Regions from separate parts of the Bradyrhizobium sp. 27S5 genome, predicted to be linked through region 2. Evidence: riboswitches for the same ligand, from Rfam matches in the RefSeq annotation. Region 2 holds a riboswitch; the other holds the start of a gene.
The links. A riboswitch is a leader RNA that binds a small molecule or an ion and turns the genes downstream of it on or off. The one in region 2 is predicted to bind glycine.
Positions count from the first base shown of each region.

Region 1: another riboswitch for glycine. It lies ahead of WDM24_RS26480 (D-amino acid dehydrogenase); the one in region 2 lies ahead of gcvT (glycine cleavage system aminomethyltransferase GcvT).

Region 1 is NZ_CP147714.1:5,608,854-5,612,058, reverse strand. It holds gene WDM24_RS26480 (D-amino acid dehydrogenase) at 1-1,260, opposite strand, end outside; glycine riboswitch at 1,326-1,441, opposite strand; glycine riboswitch at 1,445-1,551, opposite strand; gene WDM24_RS26475 (M20/M25/M40 family metallo-hydrolase) at 1,644-2,774, opposite strand; gene WDM24_RS26470 (ABC transporter substrate-binding protein) at 3,040-3,205, shown strand, end outside.
Region 2 is NZ_CP147714.1:5,792,571-5,795,775, forward strand. It holds gene alaS (alanine--tRNA ligase) at 1-1,389, opposite strand, end outside; glycine riboswitch at 1,591-1,680, shown strand; gene gcvT (glycine cleavage system aminomethyltransferase GcvT) at 1,821-2,966, shown strand; gene gcvH (glycine cleavage system protein GcvH) at 2,987-3,205, shown strand, end outside.

The DNA of each region.
Region 1 (3,205 bases), 180 kb from region 2:
CACCATTGAAGGCGTGTCGAGGTCGCTCCAATCATCGATCGCCCCTGCTACCATCTGCGCCGTCGCGGCCGAGAGCGTCCAGCCGAGATGACCGTGGCCCGTATTGTAAAACACGCCCGGAATCCGTCCGGCGCGAACCACCGGCATCATGTTCGGCATCATCGGGCGCAGGCCCGCCCATGGCACGATCTTCGAGGTGTCGATCCCGGGGAAATGAAGTCGCACCCAGTCCACCAGCGGCTGGATCCGGTCGGCGCGAATGTCGCGGTTGAAGCCGTTGAACTCGGCGGTGCCGGCGACGCGGAAGCGGTCGGCGCCGAGCCGGCTGGTGACGATTTTCGCAGCTTCATCGAGCAGGCTGACGGTCGGCGCAGCGTCCCGGCTCTGCGGCGCATCGAGTTGCACCGTGATCGAATATCCCTTCACCGGATAGACGTTGACGCGGTCGTTGAGCATGCCAGCGAAGTGACGGCTCGCCACCCCGGCGCAGATGACCAAACCGTCCGCCTGTAACTCATGCCGCGTCGCGACGTCAGCGTCGTGCGAAGCGGCTTCGTTCCAACTGACCCGGAAGCCGTCGTCGCCGCGCGCGATCGCATCGACATCGGCTTCGTGGATGAAGGCCGCGCCGCGGCGGATGCAGGCGTCGGCAAGCCCGCGGGTGAACTTGTGGATATCGCCGGTCGCGTCCGACGGCGTGAAGAAGCCGCCATAGCAGGCCGTCTGCAGCGCGGGTTCGATGGTGCGGATTTCGTCCGCCGTCACCGGCCGGCGGTCGAGCCCGCCTTGCTGCAGCAGTGTGTTGACCCGCAGGCCCGCTTCGAAGCCGGCCTTGTCGTGATAGACGTGCAGGATGCCGCGGCGTTCGAGATCGAAGGCGATGTTCTCGCGCTGCGCGATCGAGAACAAATGCTTGCGCGCTTCGATTGCGAGCCGCGTGGTCTCGATGGTGTTGCTGCGATAGCGGCCGATGTGGCCGACGAACTCTCCGATCCAGGAATATTTGTGCCAGCTCGGCTTCGGGTTCATCAGCAGCGGCGCGTCGCTCCTGAGCATCCAGCGCAGACCCTTGAGGATGGTTGCGGCGCTGTTCCAGACTTCCGCGTTGCTGGCGGAAAGCTGCCCGCCATTGGCGAACGAGGTTTCCATCGCGGCGTAGCGATGCCTGTCGAGGACAGTCACCCGGTAGCCGCGTTCGAGCAGGGCATAGGCCGTCGTCACGCCGGTGATGCCGGCGCCAATGATCGCAATGTGAGGCATGATGGCCTTCAGGCTCCCGTGGGTTAGAGTCGCCGAACCACCGGTGAAACCGGCGTCGGCGCCCCATCTGTCACGGTACCTGAGAGCTTGATCCGCATCGGGCCGAGGCCCAATAGCGAACTATCCCCTTCGGTGGACGTCATGGCCCTTGATGTGCGGCCATGTCCGTCTCTCTCCAGATCGTCCTGACGATACAGTCCTTTTGCCTGAGAGTTTCCGGGGCGGTTGCTCCGTCGGCGCCGAAGCCAACAACACGCATGTTGTTGCTCCGATCTCTCCCGCATCGTCGTGTTGGACGGCCGGACCGTAGGCGAAGCCTGAAAATTGGACAAGGCTAAATTTCGATCCGGCAGTGCCAACGTGTTGTGCAGTGCAAATCGATGTCAGTCCAGCGTCGCCAGCAGTGCCGCCATCAGGCGGCCGCGTTCGGCGAGGCTGTCGACCTCGATATGTTCGTTGAGCGTATGCGCGTCTGCGCCGCGAACGCCGAGGCCGTCGAGCGTGGGGATACCCATCGCGCCGGTGAAGTTGCCGTCCGAGCCGCCGCCGGCGCTGCCATGCGGCAGATCGAGGCCCATCGCCGCCGCGAGGCCCTTTGCCTTTTCATAGAGCGCCATGGTGCCGGCATCCGGCTCCCACACCGGGCGGGTGACGCCGCGCGTCACCTTGAATGTCACGTCGTTGGCGGTGCCGGACAGCGCCAGCATGCGCTCGACGCCGCGGTCGAGATCGGCCTGGCGCTTGGCCATGCTGAGCGCTTCGCCGGTGCAGGTCGTCGCAACGCAATTGACCCATTGGCCGCCATGCACGATGCCGACCGAGAACGTGCAGTCCTCGGTGGTCATGCCGTCGATGGCGATGATCTGCCGGGCCATCTCGCGGATCGCGGAGCGGCCCGACGACAGCGTCGCGCCGGCGTGGCTCGGCTTGCCTGTTGCTTCCAGATTGAAGCGCGCGATCGCGTAGCGACCGGTGACGACGCCGTTGTTCGGACGGCCGGGCTCCGGCACCAGCACATATTTGTTGCGCGCGGCTTCCGCCTCGATGATGTCGCGCGTCGACGGCGTGCCGACCTCTTCATCGGGGGTGAACAGCACCGTGATCGGCAGCGGTGTCGTGAAGGCCGCGCGCGCCAATTGCCTGATCGCCTCGATCGACAGGTAGTTGCCGCCCTTCATGTCGAAGATGCCGGGCCCGAAACATTTGTTGCCTTCGCGCCGCCACTTCAGCTTCTCGATGGTGCCGACCGGGTGCACGGTGTCCAGATGGCCGGCGATCAGGATGCCGGGCTGGCCTTGCTTCGGATGGGGAAAACGGGCGCGGACGCAGCCGGCAAAGCCCTGGCGACCGGCGATGCGCTCGATCGTCGCACCCATGATCGCCATCTCGCGTGCGGCAAGGTCGAGCATGCGTTCGACTGCCGCCGAATCCCAGGTCGGGCTCTCGCACTCCACCCAGCCGCGCAGGCCCTGCAGCATTGTTTCGGAATCAAAGGGAAGATTGGCTGGGTTCATCGTTTTTCTCTCTTGTTGTTTTGATCGCGCCGGCATCGCGCGCGCGTTACGAAAATCTCAGCCGACGAACTTGTAAAGCCAAAATCTGGCGCGCGGCCTCATTCGTTTGTGTACGTCCGATCCCGCCCGAAACCGATTGACGCGCATTGCGCTTGGTGCAAGTCTCGATTTCACAAGCCATACAGCATGTTAGTTCGCCTAAATAACGAACCTCATGCATAACGAATAAGCCGGCTTTGACCAGTTTCACGTCAGGAGAGATTTCATGTTCCCTATCTCGCGTTGGAAGCACCGCACGCTTGCGGCTGCGTTGACGGCGCTTGCACTGTCGTTCGCGCCGCAGGAATTGTCATTTGCACCGCAGGCGATGGCTGCGGGCAAGACCATCACCGCGGTGATGCACTCGGATCTGCGTGTCATCGATCCGATCA
Region 2 (3,205 bases):
CTCGGTCTCATAGCCGAGGAATTCGGTCGCACCGAGCTTCTCGCGCAGCGGAAACCAGATCGCTTCGGTCGTCGCCTCGCCCGAACCTGTCCAGGAGGCGCGCGCCTTGACGCGCTGCCGCTCCATCGCATCGGTGAACGCCGCCTGGTCGACGCTGATGCCGCGCGACTTCAGCGCGTCCTGCGTCAAATCCAACGGGAAGCCAAAGGTGTCGTACAGCGTGAACGCGGTGTCGCCGTCGAACATGTCGCCCTTCTTGAGGCCGGCGCTCTTCTCGTCGAGGATCGATAGGCCGCGCACCAGCGTCTTGCGGAAGCGCGTCTCTTCCAGCCGCAGCGTCTCCTCGATCAGGTTCTCCGCACGCACCAGGTCCGGATAGGCCTGGCCCATCTCGCGGACCAGCGCCCAGACCAGCCGATGCATCAGCGGCTCATGCGCGCCGAGCAATTGGGCATGGCGCATCGCACGGCGCATGATCCGGCGCAGCACGTAGCCGCGGCCCTCGTTCGACGGCAGCACGCCGTCGGCAATCAGGAACGCCGACGAGCGCAGATGGTCCGCGATAACCCGATACGACGCAACGGTCTGCTCGTTCGGACCGTGTCCGAGCGCGGATGCGGCCGCATCGATCAAATGGTGGAACAGATCGGTCTCGAACACGCTTTCGGCGCCTTGCAGGATCAAGGCCATGCGTTCCAGGCCCATGCCGGTGTCGATCGAGGGACGCGGCAGCGGCACGCGCTCCTCCTTCGTCACCTGGTCGAACTGCATGAACACCAGGTTCCAGAACTCGAGGAAGCGATCGCCGTCCTCCTCCGGACTGCCCGGAGGTCCGCCCCAGATATGCTCGCCGCGGTCGATGAAGATCTCGGAGCACGGACCGCACGGCCCGGTATCGCCCGCCGCCCAGAAATTGTCCGACGTCGCGATGCGGATGATGCGGTCGTCCGAGAAGCCGGCGATCTTCTTCCAATGGCCCGCCGCCTCGTCGTCGTCGTGGTAGATGGTGACGAGCAGCTTGTCCTTCTTCAGCCCGAAATCCTTGGTGACCAGGTTCCAGGCGAGCTCGATCGCGCGCTCCTTGAAGTAATCGCCGAACGAGAAGTTGCCGAGCATCTCGAAGAAGGTGAGATGGCGCGCGGTGTAGCCGACATTGTCGAGGTCGTTATGCTTGCCGCCGGCGCGCACGCATTTCTGCGCGGTGGTCGCGCGCTGATAGGAACGCTTCTCGACGCCGGTGAAGACGTTCTTGAACTGCACCATGCCGGCCGCCGTGAACATCAGGGTCGGGTCGTTGCGCGGCACCAGCGGCGACGACGGCACGATTTCGTGGCCGTTCGCCTTGAAGTAGTTCAGAAAAGTCGACCTGATGTCGTTGACGCTGCTCATGTTCATCCAATCGGAAATAGGGGCCGGTCAGCCGCAAAAAGGCGTCATTTCCGGCCGAACGCTTTTAGACAAGGCCAGCTGCGGTGTCCAGAAACTGTGCAGGCGGATCATGGGCTTGCCGCGGCAGCACAAAGCCCATTGGATAGTTGCTGCGGCTGCGTTGACAGTCTTGGTGGCGCCGTGTTTTCTACCTACCTATAGCTAAGTCACGTCGGGAGAGACCGGCCTTGCGCCGGCGCCGAAGGAGCAACCGCCCCGGAAACTCTCAGGCAAAAGGACCGCGTGACGTCTGACATCTGGAAAGAGGCGCTGGGGTCATCCCCGATGCGTCCGCCGACGGGATAATACTCTCAGGCACAGCGACAGATGGGGCTTTCTGCAGGTTTCTCAAGGGGAAATAGGTCCCCTGCGGGAACCGCGAGGGCCCTGTGATGCTTGCGCGCGAAACTTCCCCGCTGAAACAGACCCCGCTGCACGCGCTGCACCTGGCGCGCGGCGCCAAGATGGTGCCGTTCGCCGGCTATGACATGCCGGTGCAATACACCGCCGGCGTGCTCAAGGAGCACTTGCACACCCGCAGCAACGCCGGCCTGTTCGACGTGTCCCACATGGGCCAGCTCGCGCTGAAGCCCAAATCCGGCAAGGTCACTGATGCAGCGCTCGCGCTGGAAAAACTGGTGCCGCAGGACATTGTCGGCATCGCGCCGGGACGGCAGCGCTACGCCCAATTCACCAATGACGACGGCGGGCTGCTCGACGATTTGATGGTCGCGAATTTCGGCGATCATTTGTTCCTGGTGGTGAACGCCGCCTGCAAGGCCGAGGACGAGGCGCATCTGCGCGCGCATCTCTCCGACGCCTGCGAAATCGTGTCGCTGGCCGACCGCGCGCTGATCGCGCTGCAGGGGCCGACAGCCGAATCGGCGCTGGCGAAACTTTGTGCAGATGTCAGTTCGATGAAATTCATGGACGCCGGCCCGCGCCGCGTCGCCGATATCGACTGTTTCGTCTCGCGCTCCGGCTACACCGGCGAGGACGGTTTTGAGATCTCGGTGCCGGCGGACAAGGCCGAAACCCTGGTCACCGCACTGCTGGACAATCCCGACGTGCTGCCGATCGGGCTTGGCGCGCGCGACAGCCTGCGGCTCGAAGCCGGGCTTTGCCTCTATGGCCACGATATCGACACCACGACGACGCCGGTCGAAGGCGCGCTGGGATGGTCGGTACAGAAGGTTCGCCGCAGCGGCGGCGGCCGCGCCGGCGGTTTTCCGGGCGCCGACAAGATCCTCGCACAGTTCGCGCAAGGCGCTTCCCGCCGCCGTGTCGGCTTGCGACCGGAAGGCCGCGCGCCGGTGCGCGAAGGCGCCGTCCTGTTCGCCGATCCGACCTCGACCGAGCCAATCGGCAAGGTGACGTCGGGCGGCTTCGGCCCGAGCCTCAATGCGCCGGTTGCGATGGGCTATCTGCCGACCTCGCTTTCCGCGCTCGACACCACCGTTTTCGCCGAGGTGCGCGGCCAGCGGCTGCCGCTGAAGGTCGCCGCCACGCCCTTCGTTCCCAACACCTACAAACGCTGAACGCCAAAGGATCGATCCCCATGACGACGCTGTACACGTCCGACCACGAATGGCTCCGCATCGAGGGCGACGTCGCCACGATCGGGATCACCGACTACGCGCAATCGCAGCTCGGCGACGTCGTGTTCGTCGAATTGCCGAAGGTCGGCCGCAGCCTGAAGAAGGCCGAGGCCGCCGCCGTCGTCGAATCCGTCAAGGCCGCCTCCGACGTCTACGCGCCGATCACCGGCGAGGTGATC